2 regions of the Cytobacillus sp. Bac17 genome follow, and region 2 is predicted to be linked to the other one. Evidence: riboswitches for the same ligand, from Rfam matches in the RefSeq annotation. Region 2 holds a riboswitch; the other holds the start of a gene.

Region 1 (8,268 bases), on a different contig from region 2:
TAGTAAATGCACAAACCAGGCCGAATATTGAACTTCTTGATATTGAAAAAAATGAGATAACAAAGACAGTCCCAACAAATCCTAAGATACAATTCGAAGCTGAAAAAATAATTAAAGAAATTGATAATGTTGTTAAAAAGTTAAAACCAATTCCAGACAAAGGCTACATGATTAAAATCCCTTTAGAGCCGTCTCATCGAGTAGAAAACAAATGGATATATGCTTTGATTGATGAAATGATCATTATCATTCCAAAAAACGAAAAGCCATATTTACTCTTATTTGATGATGAAAATAAATCTTACTTTTTCACCTTTGACTCAAAAATTGATCCGTTACTAAAAACATTAGATTTTTCTCTTTAACAACCCCTTATCGGCCTTTGTAACATTTTCAACAAATCTGCCTATTTAGTTAAAAAAAGCAGGTCGCAGAAATAGCTCTCTTTAACAAAATTAATAATTCATCTATTTTATTTTAAAATAAATGATTTCGATGTTAAAATCCATCTAGAAGAACAGTTGTCCCAGAAACCCTGCAAATAGGACTGATATGATAAAAACAGGTATTGAAATGAATATTTTATTTCGTAATTTAATAACCTCGAATCGTCTATATAACTTACTTACAGCGGTAAAAAGAATAAACAGGATAGGCACACTTATACATATGGCGATTAAATCAACACGAGTAAATGGTTTACTGATATATTTATCAAAGTTGATGTTAATAACAAAGAGTGTGGAAAATAAAAAGAATTGATAAAAACAAAATCTAAAATAAATCATAGGTTATTACCTCTATTATGTATTTTTTAATCTGGATCCTTATTAACCTGCATATTAAGGCAGTTCCAAAAAAATAGCGTTAATCCCCTCCTGGATCAACGCCTCAATCATTAAGAGCGCACTACTGCCCCTTTATCTTTTCACTTAGATATTCACCGAAAGTGATTTTTCCCATTTTTCGAGCAGGATTGGTATTTTTCCCATCACAGAAAGATTTATATAGTTTTCCAGTTAGAGATAAGCTTAAAACTTTATTTGGTTCATTATTTAGTTTGATTTTCAGTTCAGCCATTTCTCTTAATGTCATTACATCTGGTCCGCCAAAATCCTCCGCTCTTCCTTGTGGTTCTTTATCCACTAAACCTATTAGATGCTCAGCGAATTCACCCGCATCTACACTTTGGCACTTAAATTTATCCGGGACAATATATCTTTTAAGAAAGGATTTGGATAGAAATAAATGATCAATAAAATGGTGGAACTGAGTTGCGCGTACAATTGTATGAGAGATAGAGCTGTTTTTCAGCAATTCTTCTGCTTCTAATTTTAGCTTATAATAGTTAAATGGTATTTCATCAATCCCAACAATTGACGGATAAATAAAATGTTTTACGTGCTGTGCTTTTTTTAATAGCTCCTTAAAGCCTGAAACCTCAACACTTTTTGAATTCTTTATTGGACTTGTTGCTGCGTGAAGGATGACATCTGCATCTTTTACTGCTTCTTCTAACCCTTCACCTGACGATAAATCGCTATAAATCCACTTGAAATCTTCAATTCCATCAGGTTTTCTTCTAGAAGTTAATTTTACTTTATAACCAGACTCCTTTAGTTGATTAAGTAAAGCTGAACCTAGTTGGCCTGTGGAACCGGTGACCAGTATTTTCAAGTACAACACTCCCATTCTAATGGGTTTCCTTTATATTGTATTATTCAGATATTTGGTGCTATATTCAACTAAACTGCCAGTTTTTAAATAAAGAAAAAGCCGCCGTAATGGCAGCGAAATACAAAACCTGTTCATTAAACTGTAGTCTTCAGGAAGTCAGGCCCCCAAATTTCTGCAATGAATCTAAACCCTCAGCGAGCCCCGGAAACCCCTTGCACCATAGTACGAATCGGCTCCATTGTGATACACAAAAACAGTGTCGTAGCGCCGGTCACAAAAGATCGCCCCGCCAAGTTTTCTGATATTCTCAGGCGTTTGCACCCAGCTAGAGGTTTTCTTATCGACATGTTCAAGCTCCTGAAGCTCCCGGTATTGCTCTTCGGTTAAAAGCTCAATGCCCATGGCAGCTGCCATATCCATAGCACTGTTTTCCGGCTTGTGTTTCTTCCGTGCCTCCAGCGCTTCACGATCGTAACAAACACTTCTCCTGCCTTTTGGACTTTCAGCTGAACAATCATAAAATATGTATTCGCCGGTCTCTTGATCATGGCGTACAACATCCGGTTCGCCTTCAGTTGCTTCCATTTCATTGAGTGACCACAATTTTTCAGGATTAGCCTCGAGCTTAGCTTGTACATCAGCCCACTCCACACCTTCATGACGGTGCATGTTTTTCTCAAAACGCGCTTTCAGAGTTTCCAGCAGTTCTTCACGCTGTTCTGGTGACAGCTCCATATTTCCCATTGTCAAATTAACTCCTCCTAGTTTTTACTCCATTATAATATAATTATGACCCTTAAGGGCTATTTGATAAAAGTGGAACAGCATTAACTTTTCATAAGCCACCTTCGGACTCGCTCAAGTTGATTTCCCGCTTCTCTGTCCGAACCTCCTATACCTTCGAACTCGCTCACGTTGATTTCTTCCCTTTCTGTCCGAACCTCCTCCACCTTCGGACTCGCTCACGTTGATTTCTCCCCTTTCTGTCCGAGCCTGCTCCACCTTCGGACTCCTTCACGTTGATTTCCCGCTTCTCTGTCCGAACCTCCTCCACCTTCTAACTAGCTAACGTTGATTTCTCCCCTTTCTGTCCGAGCCTGCTCCACCTTCGGACTCCTTCACGTTGGTTTCCCGCTTCTCTGTCCGAACCTGCTCCATCATCCTCTCTTTATGGAATAACACAAAGAAGCAAAAAAAAACACTAACAAATATGCTGCCATTTGTTAGTGTTTTCCAATCTATTATGAAGCTTGTTGCTCAAATCTTTCTTCTGCTGGAGGGTTAAATTGCCCTTCCCACTTGGCAATAACAATAGCCGCAAGTGAGTTCCCCACCACGTTAACAGCTGTTCGGCCCATATCAAGGATACGGTCGATGCCGGCAATAAAGGCAAGGCCTTCTGCAGGCAATCCAATTGTGCTGAAAGTAGCCAGCAGCACGACAAAGGATACGCCTGGCACGCCCGCCATTCCTTTGGATGTAACCATCAGTACTAACATTAACGTAATTTGCTGTCCTATGCTTAATTCTATGCCAAACATCTGTGCAATAAATAAAGAGGCAATTGCCTGGTATAAAACGGATCCATCCAGGTTAAAAGAATAGCCTGTCGGAATAACGAATGACGAAATATGTTTCGGGCTTCCCGCTTTCTCCATTTTGTCCATGATTCTCGGAAGCACTGTTTCAGAACTTGCAGTTGAGAATGCCAAAATCAATTCTTCTTTTATCATCTTCAATAATTTAAAGATGCTGAACCCGACAACTTTGGCCATTATCCCCAACACAACAAGAACAAAGAAGATCATGGCTCCATATACAGTAAGTGCCAGCTTGCCTAATGGAATCAATGAGGCAAAACCATACTTGGAAATCGTTACACCAATTAAGGCAAATACTCCGATTGGTGCATACTTCATAAATAGGTTTGTCACATAGAACATGGCCTTTGCCGTGCCTTCGAAAAATCTCAGTACTGGTTTTCCCTTTTCTCCAATTGCTGCAATTCCAAGGCCAAATACAACAGCAAAGAAGATAATCGCCAGCATATCGCCTTCAACCATGGCTTGTACAGGATTAGTAGGTACGATATGCAAAAATGTATCTGCTATCGACTTGCCTTCCTGCTCTTTATTGGTTTCAACATAGCTCGAAATGTCACTTTGCTGCAGGCTGTCCATATTCAGGCCGGCACCAGGCTGAATAACATTACCTGCAATGAGGCCCACCACAATAGCAACCAAAGTCATGCCAATAAAGTAAGTCAATGATTTACCGCCAAGCTTCCCGACGGCTTTTAAATCACCCACACCAGCAATGGCAACAATAATTGTTGATAGTACAATAGGAACAACAATCATTTTAATTAAGCGGATAAAAAGATCGCCAAAGGGCTGCAGCACACTTTGCGCCGTTTCACTTCCATAGAAAATACCGCCAATAGCGATTCCTAAAATAAGACCGATGAAAATTTGAGTGGCTAAACTTAATTTAATTTTTTTCATCAATTACCCTACCTTCTTGTTTAGTTTTATACGTGCTGCGCAGGCAAGGGAAACAAAGATGAGATCCTGATAAAAAAGAAAATCGACAAAAATGCTGGTTTTGTCAATTCACACTATTTCATATTCTCTTATGTTTCCTTAAACGCTGACGAGGTTAGCTTTCGGGTTAGGACTGCGGAAACAGTAAGCCCTTCCATAGTAGGATTCACCCCAAGCGGAAACTCCGCTGTAAATAATGGGTCCCCCGTTCTTAAAATAAGATTAAGCATAAATCACTATATCATTATATTATTTCAAGATATTTTTTGTAAATAGTTAAGTTTTCCCGGCAGTAAACTAAATGGCCTCTTTAACACACCAAAAAAAGCTGAAATTCAATGAATTTTCAGCTCTAGGACTTGTTATGGGAAATCAATATTAATAGCAATAATAAATATAAGGACTATCACGGATAATGCTGTATTTACTGACCACCACCTTATTTCTGCTTTTGTCAGTACACGGTCAATGATGAAAAAAGAGACAGCAGAAACAAGACTAAGTTCTTTTAATACTGAACCAAATAGAATAAAAAGGAGGCAATTTCACGATTAGTGTTTGCAATGAAAATCTTCTTGCTCAACCAATCACTGAACATCGAAGTGATTACTCCATAGGCAGCGACAAACATAAGATTTAAATAATATAAATTAACAAATGCATTCATATCAAAGACTGTTGGCACTGAAAAAATCAGTACAAATAACACACTGCTAAGAATGGATGTTAAGATCTTTCTCCTCAAAATAATGGACATTTCCCACTTGATCCTTTATAGAGGCTAAATAATAGACAGTAAATTTTATAAATTGAATATAAGCAAAACAAAAAAGGCATTTGGCTCCGCCTGCGCCAAATACAATGATAGCCACACATGCTATCCCCGCTAAATCTAAATTAGCATCCTTGTATTAAGAAAATTGAACGGGCTTGTAAACTTTTATTAAAATTCAAGGTGATAACACTCACGGTTAGCTTCATAATAATACCTCAATCAATATGCAATAAAAAATCCATGGCTTTGCTAAATGCTTCTTGTTCTGATTCTGCATCATATCTGGAGGAATATGGATCACTGAATCCATGTTTCCCTTTAAATTTATGTACTTTAATTTTCTTTTTTTCTAAAGCTAATAGTAACTCATCAACATTAAAAGACTGCTCTTCTTGTGGAAAGAATAGCATTATGGGACACTGGGGTGTTAACTCTAAATAGTCCCTGATCCTTGAGCCGTAGTATCCCACTATACCATCAACACAATCTCCCTCACTGCACAGCCAGGCAACAGTTGCACCTATACTAAATCCAATGATATATATTTTTTCGTATTCATCTTTAACATCCAATAATAGATCTTTTATTTTTTGGGCAGCTCTGTCGAAACCTGCATGTTCCATAAAATGGCGATAAGCGGCTTCCTCATGAGAATATTCAAAAGGTATCTCTCGCTCTAATAAATGGGGGCATGTCACATCAAAACCCTGCTTTGATAATAATTCGCAAAAACTCTTTATATGTTGATTAATTCCATAGATTTCGTGGATTACGAGGATTAAAGAATTAGAATTACTCTGTCTTATCATGATTATGACCCTTTTTCTCCATATTTCTTCTCCCATTCACCGATCCATTTTTACACCTTATTCCATAAGAAAAATTATTCTATATTTAAATGTTTTATTCCTTCACATCTAACACCCCTATTAATCAGAAAAGCCGCCTATACGGCAGCTAGACTTTAAAAATGCACCATTATGAAATTAAACAAAAGCTTCATATTCAGCTTTAAGGTTATTGATGATCGTCTGAACAGGCAGTATTTCTTTAATTTCATGGACTCTTGCCCCCGCAAATACAAGGCCATTCTCGCAGTCCCCATCCATGGAAGTTATCAAGGAATCCATTGTACAAAAGCGATAAGAGCAGTTTTTCAGGCAATCGATACAGTTCTTTATTTTCACCTTTTTATTGTCAGCTATCTGCTCTGTAAAGTGGTTCTTAATGGCACGGCCTTCCAGCCCTACGGTGGTTTTCACCATGACGATATCTTCCTGTTTGGCCCGGACGTACTTTTCTTTAAAAGATAATGGTGCATCACATTCGCGGCTTGCAACAAATCTTGTTCCCATCTGAACACCCGAGGCACCGATACGAATGGCATGAGCGATATCTCTTCCTGTCATGATTCCTCCAGCAGCAATGACAGGAATCTTAACTGCTTCCACGACTTCCTGTAAAATATTGAATAGTGGTCTTTTGGTCCCTAAATGTCCTCCCGCTTCATTGCCCTCTACAACAACGGCAGAAGCACCAAGCCGTTCTGACATTTTGGCGAGCCTTGCAGATGACACAATCGAGATGACCGGTATACCAGATTCTCTGCCCCAGCTGTACATATCTCTTGATATTCCAGCACCTGAAATAATGAAATCAACCTTTTCCTCAATAGCTGTTTTCATTTTTTCAGCAAAATCATTCATGGCAAAAAGAACATTCACCCCAATATAGCCCTCACCCTTGATAGATGCCTTAGCCTTTCTTATATGCAATCTTAAATCTTCGATGCTAATTCCTGTTCCAGAAATAGTTCCAATCCCCCCGGCATTCGCAACAGCTGACGACAGACCACTTAAAGAAATACCTACGCCCATACCACCTTGCATGATTGGAAATTCAGGCTTCATATGACCAATTCTTAATTGCGGAAATCTCAAAAGAATACCCCATTTCATCGTCGAATTATTTCTTCTCCATTATTGTGTGAATGGGGTTAATTGAATAGTGATAAATATAATACCTGATACTAAAATCAGGTGGTAATTTAGCGATCGTCACACAAAGTTCAAGAAAGAACAAAGATGGGGGCTTAATTCTTTTTATCGTATAACTGATATACCAGAAATCATCACAACCTATCTTTTTCTTTTGCAGTTACTATACTATAAGAAATATTGAGTTTATCCCAAACCCAAGCATGAAAGATTTCGTCTAATTCTTTTTCCAAGGCCATATCATCCAGACTCGCTTCAAGGCCTAATTTCTCAAAAGTGAATGTCTCTGTCGCCTTAGCCCCCTCATACCGGGCACTGCTAAATGAGAAAGTAACTGTTCTGCCCATCGTGTTTCCCCCTATATTAAATCATCAAGTATTCTTTTTATCAGCACTTACTCGCATGAAAAGCTTTTACCTGCGTTTTTGAAATATAAAATGCAATAGGTAAGCTAATCCTAAGAAAGTAATAATGAAAAATACTTTAACTATAGAAAATTGCTCTATTAAAAGGGCGTGCGTTGAACGATCCGATGAGAAGATAGACCACCAGCTTGGTTCGGGAAATAGAAAAGATACTATAACCCAGGTGCAAAATAACACTAGAAACCAATGGAATCTCATAAATTCTCCCTCTTACACAGTTAATCCAAAAACTAATTCAAAATCCTTACACCATTAGGATCCACTAATGGGTTTGATGAGAAATCCTTTATAACAGCTTCCCTGATTGTAACTGTCTCACCAATTATTGACTTAATAGAATTGACAGGCTTCCCAAACAAAATGGAAAGGTCACCTTCTAACCCTTTTTTCATTATTTCTAATCTTAATTCCCCTATTTTTATGTTATCAGTCACCGAATCTACTAAATCTTTGTTTGTCTGAAGTTCGATCCTAAAAGAATAAGGGGTTGTAATAAACGTTCTTCGTTCCCCCCTATCAACATTCCAATTCAAATTAACTGCATTTTGACATATAAACTCTTGTTCTTTTTCATTTACCCAAAAGCCTATATGGTCAAATATACTCTTCTTTCCATATCCAAAAGTGACATTTATGCACCCTTTTCTTGCTTCAATTATCCGAAAAAGGATATCTTTTTCCCGAAAGTCATCCCATACCAATGGAGGATCAAAGTTCTGGAAATCCCCCTGGTATTTTCCGATACGCTGATATATCCGAAATCCATTATTTGTGTAAAACCTCTCTGTCTCTTCTACATGCGGAGTCCAAAAATGATAATGAAAAAGCACCGAAGTCACCTCTTTATTAAG
Region 2 (8,268 bases):
ACTAGATTAATTTGCACATTCACATTCTCAATGTACATCAAAAAAAAGAGTATGAAAAAAGGAATCGGATTGCTCCGATTCCTTTTATTTCTTTACTTCTTCTTTCAATTTTATCAATAATTCATCCGAATTCTCCGCTGCAATCAGCTTCCCGTCCACCAGGGCATAAGGTGATTGCCTGCATTCTTTGCATCTGCTCTGGCATTCGTATTCTTTATAGTTAATATTCTTCTGGCTCAGAAATTGATTAAATGCAGCCAAACTCTCTTCTTTTAAAAATTCATCCAGATTCCGCTGACAAAATTCAATCGAAGCCGTTTTTTGCTTTGAGAATAGTTTGTTGATGAGTTTCACCTGATCAAACTTCCTTCTGATTATTCTTTAAAAACTCTAATGGCAATATATATTGCTTTCCCTAATCCATTTGGTAGCAGCCCATTTTTCTCCCTTTCTTACAGGCACACTGCTATGGACTGACAATCGGTCCAGCTGACCCTGAGCATTGCCATAATGGAAGTAAATGGCCGCTCCCTTTTTGGGAACAAATGAAAGTCCAGCTTTAGAAAAGACCGTTTCACCGCCATCCTCCACATCATTCAAATAGATGAGGAACGTTCCAACCCTCTGTCCGCCTTTGCTGGCATCCGCCATGTGGGGGGGAAAGAAATCAAAGTGAGGCTTATATTCTTCACCCAATCCATAGTTTAAGATCTGAAGGCCTTCACCATTTTCTGCAGGATAACCGGTCAATTCAGCAATCCTCGTTTCGATTCTTTCGACCAGTTCATTTTCTTTAAGCCGGAAAGCCATGCTCTTGCTTGTCCTTCCTGAACCCGCCCGTTCTTCTCCAGAACCCCTATCCACCACCAGGGATGGCTGCAGCCGGCTCCTTGAAAGACTGATAAGCTCATCACATTCTTCTGAGCTGAGCACCTGATCCAAATGGAGCACAAATGGCTTTTCATTTCTGGAAAGCACTATTACGTCCTTATCACTCGTATGAAGGATATTCCCCTTCCTGCCTATTTCGGGGACTTCATAAGTATATCGAATCTGCTGCCCTTCTGTCGTCTTAATTGCTTCATTTCCAACAATTTTAAATAAAGTCTCATATGCAAACCGGTTATCGAAACCCTTCTTAATCAAAGCGTTCGCAAGCGCAATCGGACTCACATCACTTTTTAGCGCACCCACAATCCAATCCTTTAGTTCATCTGATATCTGCATAATCTTCGTCATCATCTTCCCCCTGTATGACTCAATGAAAACATCCGTTAGCCAGATATAGAAATATATGTATTTTATTATACTATTATTAATGAATGAACTGAATCGATTTACCTGGTAACTCAGATAGTTCAAATTTGCATATAAACTGATTCTCTTTAGAGTGCCGTTTTAAATTCTTATAGATTCATGGCAACAGTTTTCTCGGCGCTGCTCCCATTTTCGGCTTCATGACTGCCTCATGGCGACCGTTTTCTTACCGCTGCTCTCTTTTTCGGCTTCATGACTGCCTCATGGCGATCGTTTTCTTCTCGCTCCACGACTTTTCGGCTTCATGAAGCTTTCATGGCGACTGTTTTCTTCTCGCTTCACGACTTTTCGGCTTCATGGAGCCTTCATGGCGACTGTTTCTCAGCGCTGTTCTCATTTTGGGCTTCAGGACCTTCACAAAAAAAACAGGATAGAGCATCCCACTCCATCCTGCACCGCTAATTACCCTCCATATTTCTTCTCATTTTCATTAAAACATCGTCAACAATTCTCAGCTCTTCCTTCGTAATACCCGATGTGACGATCGAGTGAAACTCCTCTGTGATGGGATATACATGTTCACTGAGATTTTTGCCGTTTTCGGTTAGATAAACATTCAGAGATCTGCTGTCCTCTTTATTCATGCTTTTTTTGATAAAGCCTTTCTTTTCAAGACTGCTCAGCATTCTGGCAATGTTAGATTTATCTTTATCCAGCCGCCTGGCGATTTCATTTTGGCTTAATCCGTCTTCTTCCCAGAGAAGCATTAGAATCAGGTTCTGCTCCGGGGCAATATTTAAGTGGGCTAATTTAGTCTTAATATAGCTTGTTAAGGTCAGGTCTATTTGATGGATCTTAATGCTTATATAGTCATTAAATCTGGTTTTCATTTAAAATCCCCTATCCTATTTATGGTGGAAAATTTTATTGAAACTAAATTATTCTGTCCTATACACCAGATAACTTTCCTTCACTTATCCAATCATGATTTTCTCTTCTGCAAATTTATATTTGGCCTTTCCTTTTCTTCGGGCAAGTGCAAAAGCGATTGTGATTGGCCCTACTCTTCCTGCAAACATCATAAATGCAATTACCCCTTTTCCTGTTGCACTTAATTCAGGTGTGAGCCCCATCGACATGCCTACCGTGCCAAAAGCGGATATCACCTCGAATAAAAGGACGTTCAATGGAGCATTTTCTGTTATGGATAAAATAAATAAGATAAAGAAGATGAATCCTATTGAATAGACGGTTATTGTAAAAGCTCTGACAATAAGATCCTTTGGAATTCGCCTTCCCATCAGGCTCACTTCATCTTCTTCCTTTATCAGCGCTCTGACTGCAAGAAAAATCAAGACAAAGGTAGTGACTTTAATGCCGCCGGCGGTACCTCCTGATCCCCCTCCAATGAACATGAGCAGCATTGTTACCAGCTGCGAACCTAAAGTTAATTCGCCAGTATTCAAAGAATTAAATCCAGCCGTTCTCGGGACCACACCATGAAAAAAAGCCCCCAATAGTTTATCTTTTAAAGGCAAATTGGCAAGTGTCCCAGGATTATCATATTCAAGCGCAAAGATAAATACTGTTCCGAGAATGTTAAGAATCAGCGTCATCAGGAGGACCAATTTTGTATGCAAAGAGAGCTTTTTCAAACTCTTGTTTCTTTTTACATCAAGTACAACGATATAGCCGATACCTCCGATTATTAACAGGAAGCTGAGTGTCATGATGACAGTAAAATCACCAGCATATTCAGTAACGCTCCTGAATTGGCCCATTATATCGAATCCGGCATTATTAAAGGCAGAAACCGAATGGAAAATGCCATAATACAATGAGCGGGGAAAGCCAAAATCGGACGACCAGCGAATAGCCAATATCAATGCACCGATCATTTCAGCGATTAATGTAAAGCCGACAACGAATTTAACCAGCCTGACCATCCCTTCAATCGAAAGCTGATTTAAAGATTCCTGGATCATCAGCCTTCCTTTCAAACCAATGTTCTTTCCAAGCATGATAGCTATGAGAACCCCAAATGTCATAAATCCAAGGCCGCCAATCTGTATGAGGACCATCAGTACAATCTGGCCAAAAACAGTAAATGTGGTTTGGGTATCCACTACCACGAGACCTGTTACACATACAGCAGAAGTCGCCTCAAAAAGTGCATCGATAAACGATAAATGATGTCTGTCTTTCGTAGCAAAAGGCAGCATCAGCAGCAGTGTGCCTACACCAATTAAGATTAAGAAACCGACCGAAAGCATTTGTGCCGGATTCATTTTTATCCAGTTATAGGATCGTCCCATTCTCCTCATTCTTTTATGCTCCTTATACAATATAAGGCTAACCCCTTATTGGTATTTTTTTATCGGCAAGGCTTATACTCCATGCCTCTCAAATCTGCCAATCCCTTTATTGTGTCCCATTACAATCAGGACGTCGCCCTTTAAAATAACCTCTTCAGCTGATGGAGTAACGATTATTTCCTTCCCGCGCTGAATCCCCACGATATTACAGCCATACTTTGCCCTAATATTCAATTCAGAAAGGGATTTTCCGGCAATTTTATCTGTAGCCACAATCTCAACCATACTGTAATCTTCAGACAGCTCAATATAATCAATCATTTTTTCCGAAACAATATGGTGGGCAATCCGCTTAGCCATATCCCGCTCCGGGTGGATAACACGATCAACGCCAATTTTTTCGAGCACCCTGGCATGATACTCATTATGTGCCTTTGCCCACACCTTTGGAATCCCCATTTCTTTTAATAACAAGGATGTCAATATACTGGACTCAATGTTTTCACCAAATGAAACAAATGCATGATCGATATTTTTTATCCCTGATTGCTTTATGGCAGCTTCATCAATGCCATTGATTTGAACTGCATATGTCACAAACTGTGCGTATTGATTTACTTTCTCCTGGTCTACATCAATTGCGAGCACTTCCACTCCCAATTCATGAAATTCCTTTACGAGACTTCCGCCAAAGCGGCCTAAACCAAATACTGCATACTGTTTTTTCATTGAAGAAATTCCCTTCTTTTTGAAAATGAACACAAAAAAACCACTCTTAAAAAAAGAATGGCCAATGGTTTCCATCAACCCTTCCCTCGATTCGGCTTACGGAGTTAGCTGTCGGATTAGGGATTGAGAGTATCCCTTCTTAGCCTTAATATGCTAAGATTCACCCCAAGATAAACCAGGTTTATCAAAATTGGTTCCCCCGCTCATAATGATTCAGCAAAAAGGTTACTATGAAATTAATAAATATAAATTACTCCCATGGAAATCTCTTGTCAATCTTTTTTTCAAAGTAAGTAAAATAAAAAGCACTTCCCAGTAACGGAAAGTGCTTTCCTGAAGATTATTCCCAAATTGCTGATGCCCACTCGGGATGATCTATAAATGGATTGCGGTTATGCTGGTAATCAGAATAGATGATTTCGTTTCTTCTCCGCTCGTTATCGTCTACCGGATCTTCCTTATGCCACTCAAGCAGGACAGACATTTTGCCATGATAAGGAGCAGAGCCATTATTGACCTGATTGTTTAGCTCCAGATCCACTTCTCCGCTGTCTCCTTCATAACGGACAGCCATATAAAAAAGCATCCTCGCAACATCGCCTTTTACTGTATCCCTGGGTTCCCAGGAATCTGAATCATAGTAGTTTCCCAGTGCCTCTGAATGCTGGGTGCCCCCATCGTCAAAGTCAAGATTCCCTCTCGAGCTATTTACTGAAGCATCTGTTGGCCGCAAATGATGCAAGTCTGTTCCCGGACCCATAGCTGTTCCAAAGTCCCCGTGAGATTTAGCCCAAACATGCTCCCTGTTCCAATCATTGACGCCAGAACCATTGGTGAATTTCCCCTGAGAGCGGCCAGTATACAAAAGAATGACGTTATTGGGATTGGCAGGATCTTCATCTGTCTCACGCAGTGCTTCCCATACATTCGAATAGGAAATTTCCGTGTGATCATCAATGATAGTGTGGAGGGCTGTTTTTAAAGCCTCCCCTGTTTTTCCGTTTGCAGCATCATAATATCCTCCTGGTTCAGGGCCGGGAATGACTGTTCCATCACCAGCTTGTTCGAAGGCCGTCCCATCTTTTAGCCCGGGATGAGAGAAATAGGCGGTAAGTGTTCCGGTTACCTTAATTTTTTCTCCAATCAAGGATGGATTGGATTTTAAGCCGAAAGCAGAGCGAAACGTGGAAGGAATTTGAACATAAAGCATCTTAGCTGTGCTGGTCTCTGATGGACTATCCGCCAGGGCCAAAGCATAGTCATTAGGAAACTGGCTTGAAATAACCGTATTTGCCGCAGTCGGCTGTCCAACCACATAGCCTTGAACAGTTTTGGAAGAGTTGTTTTGAGTATTGATTCCCTGTGAAACGGAATAAGGTGATGTCCAGGAGCCATCCCCGGCAGCTGCCCTAGTTATAGAATTTTGAATGGGCTGCATCACGATCAGAATGACAGTAACCAGAATAAAAGTTAACAGCAGGCCTTTTTTCTTACGATTCAGCATTCATTCGCCTCCATATTTTTTTGAATGGACTTAAATAATCAGAAAAGTCACAATTCCACACAAGTATAAATGAACACCTTCGGCCATATCATGAGGTTTTGGTCCCAAAAGTTTACTTTTCACACAGAATTTACAAACTTAACTTTGATGCAATTTTTTTAAAGTGCTTACTTTTTTAAAATGCCCAGATACTCAATCCAAGGACCAACATCAGTTCTGTATCTATTTGCCAATACTCGAGAAATCTGTGAAATATGCGTAAGGTCATGCACAGCCCAAGTGGAAATCAATTCCCTGACTCTGACTGGTCCAAATGCTGGATGAAGCCCTGTCTTTTCGAAATGAATTTCCAGATCAGTTATACCCCTAAGCATGGCCAAATTTTTCATTCTAAGGGTCTTAAAGACTTCAAGCTTTTCTTCAAGTGATAGACTCTCTGACACATTTAAATGAGCAAAGCGGTCAAATGGGGGGAAGGGCTTGCTTTCCCCTTCCTGCAGAATAAATTTCAGCCGTGGAATCCAATTTTTCTCCTCGCCATCAATCAAATGATCAACCACTTCGGCAGCATTCCACGTGCCTTCCCCTTCATTGCCATTAAGCCATTCCGAAGATAGACCGCTTAGTAATGCATCCAGCGTATGGGGTGTACGTTCAAGAATCTCAATAGCTTCTCTTAAATTAAAATTCATATAACCGCTCCTTTATAAACAGACCCGATTAGATACAAAAAATAAGCACCTGTACATAGCTCATCTAAAAGTCCTTTTCAATTTCTTTCATTACAGTAAATGGCCCATATGATTTATTTGATGGCACCACAAGGGTTATCCCGCTTTCAGGGTAATAGGCAGAATGAAAGCTGACTCCCGGGTCATAGCCCATGAGGTGATATTTGAAGATGGCTTCGTTTTTCTTTTTGATCCATAATCCGTAGCCGTAATACTCATTCTCATCTGCTTTGGCATGCGGGGACATCAGCTTTTCAGTATACTCCCCGCTCATGAGCTTATCATTACACAATGCTTCCCAAAATAAGATGATATCCTGAGCAGTAACATAGGCTCCTCCGTCAGAACCGCCTCTGATGGGCAATGAATAAATATTGGTTCTCCATGTCCCATCTTCTTCATTATCTATATAACCAATTGCTGTATTTTCAGGAAGATTGTCAAATCGGAAAAAGCCTGAATCCTTCATTCCACATGGTTCAAAAATTTGGGAATGAATATAATCCTGGAAACTCAGTCCTGTCTTCTTCTCTATAATTAAACCCAAAAGTATATATCCGGCATTATTATAATGAAATTTCTCCCCGGGCTTAAACATCATCTTTTTATTCTGGAACATAGGAAGAAAATCTCTCAGATGATTTAATAGATACATTGGCCTTTCTTTCCACAGCTCCTCAAAATCATCCATAATTGACTCATCAAAATAGTCGGGCACTCCGGATGTATGGGTTAACAGGTGATGAATGGTAATTGTCTCATCAAATAAGGGAAAAACATCCTTCAATACATCATTAAGTCTTGTTTCGAATGATATGAATCCATTCTCGGCCAATTGACAAATGCTAACCGCCGTAAAAATCTTACACCCGGAGGCGATGCCAAACCTGGTACCTGGGTTATTTTGGGTTTTGTTTGCTCGATCAGCATCCCCCTCTGCTAATTGAAGGATCAATTCCTCCTTTTCTTTAACAAGTACGACACCGGAAAAACCAACATTTTTAATTACAGACCTTAACCTTTTATCATAATCCCTAAATAACATGAGTATTCCCCTTTAAGTAATATTCCATTGACCTAAAGCAATGCGGGACAGTAATAGCAGACTCTATAAAACATATAACGGATTTAAAGAGGATGATTCCTCCAAATGAAAGAGTCGCTTAATCTTTTAGTATTTTATAAATATTTTTCAAAAGCAGTAATAGTCAGTGATTCATTTATTTCCATTTTCTTCAGCTCTTTAAAACCATTCTTTAAATAAAAAGTGACAGCAGGGGTATTCTTAGAGCCTGTTGTGACAATCATTTTTTCATTCATCGGCCTCAGTTCAATGAAGTTCAGCAGCTTTTGTGCAATTCCCTTTCTAAAATGTTCAGGATGCACAATCAGTCTATGAATATCTAAAACATTATTTTCCTCTTTAAAAGAAATCACACCGCATAATTTTTCACCTATAAAATACCCAAGGAAGGTTTCTCCGGTTATTCGCAAGTCATCAGCCGTATCCTTCAAAGGCGGTAAATCAGGACATCCAATGATTTCAGCCTCAATTTTATACGCAGGAAGCTGGACACTTAGAACTTGCACAGCAGCTTTTCGATCTTTAATATCAATTTCCCTAATCATTATGGTCCCTCTTTTTATATTAGTTTTAAGATAAACTTCTCTATCAAGGATAAATTCCCTCTTTTTTGGACGAATGAAGACCTTCCAATTTAAAATTTAACTA

The links. Region 2 has a riboswitch for cyclic di-AMP ahead of NR125_RS19315 (potassium channel family protein). Riboswitches for the same ligand answer to the same signal wherever they lie in the genome.
Region 1: it holds a riboswitch for cyclic di-AMP, as region 2 does, so the genes downstream of both, NR125_RS06870 (cation:dicarboxylate symporter family transporter) here and NR125_RS19315 (potassium channel family protein) in region 2, are expected to answer to the same signal.

What each region holds. Positions count from the first base shown of each region.
Region 1 is NZ_JALJRC010000003.1:51,347-59,614, forward strand. Features, by position in the region: gene NR125_RS06855 (hypothetical protein) at 1-365, shown strand, start outside; gene NR125_RS06860 (SDR family oxidoreductase) at 910-1,677, opposite strand; gene NR125_RS06865 (DUF4256 domain-containing protein) at 1,861-2,421, opposite strand; gene NR125_RS06870 (cation:dicarboxylate symporter family transporter) at 2,919-4,181, opposite strand; cyclic di-AMP (ydaO/yuaA leader) riboswitch at 4,310-4,459, opposite strand; gene NR125_RS06875 (hypothetical protein) at 4,729-4,977, opposite strand; gene NR125_RS06880 (dienelactone hydrolase family protein) at 5,211-5,840, opposite strand; gene NR125_RS06885 (NAD(P)H-dependent flavin oxidoreductase) at 5,982-6,953, opposite strand; gene NR125_RS06890 (hypothetical protein) at 7,127-7,339, opposite strand; gene NR125_RS06895 (hypothetical protein) at 7,648-8,247, opposite strand.
Region 2 is NZ_JALJRC010000018.1:90,315-98,582, forward strand. Features, by position in the region: gene NR125_RS19295 (DUF1450 domain-containing protein) at 85-354, opposite strand; gene NR125_RS19300 (2-oxoglutarate-dependent dioxygenase) at 391-1,239, opposite strand; gene NR125_RS19305 (MarR family winged helix-turn-helix transcriptional regulator) at 1,716-2,147, opposite strand; gene NR125_RS19310 (TrkH family potassium uptake protein) at 2,232-3,602, opposite strand; gene NR125_RS19315 (potassium channel family protein) at 3,645-4,301, opposite strand; cyclic di-AMP (ydaO/yuaA leader) riboswitch at 4,380-4,530, opposite strand; gene NR125_RS29955 (endonuclease) at 4,642-5,805, opposite strand; gene NR125_RS19330 (DinB family protein) at 5,973-6,497, opposite strand; gene NR125_RS19335 (serine hydrolase domain-containing protein) at 6,562-7,581, opposite strand; gene NR125_RS19340 (GNAT family N-acetyltransferase) at 7,716-8,165, opposite strand.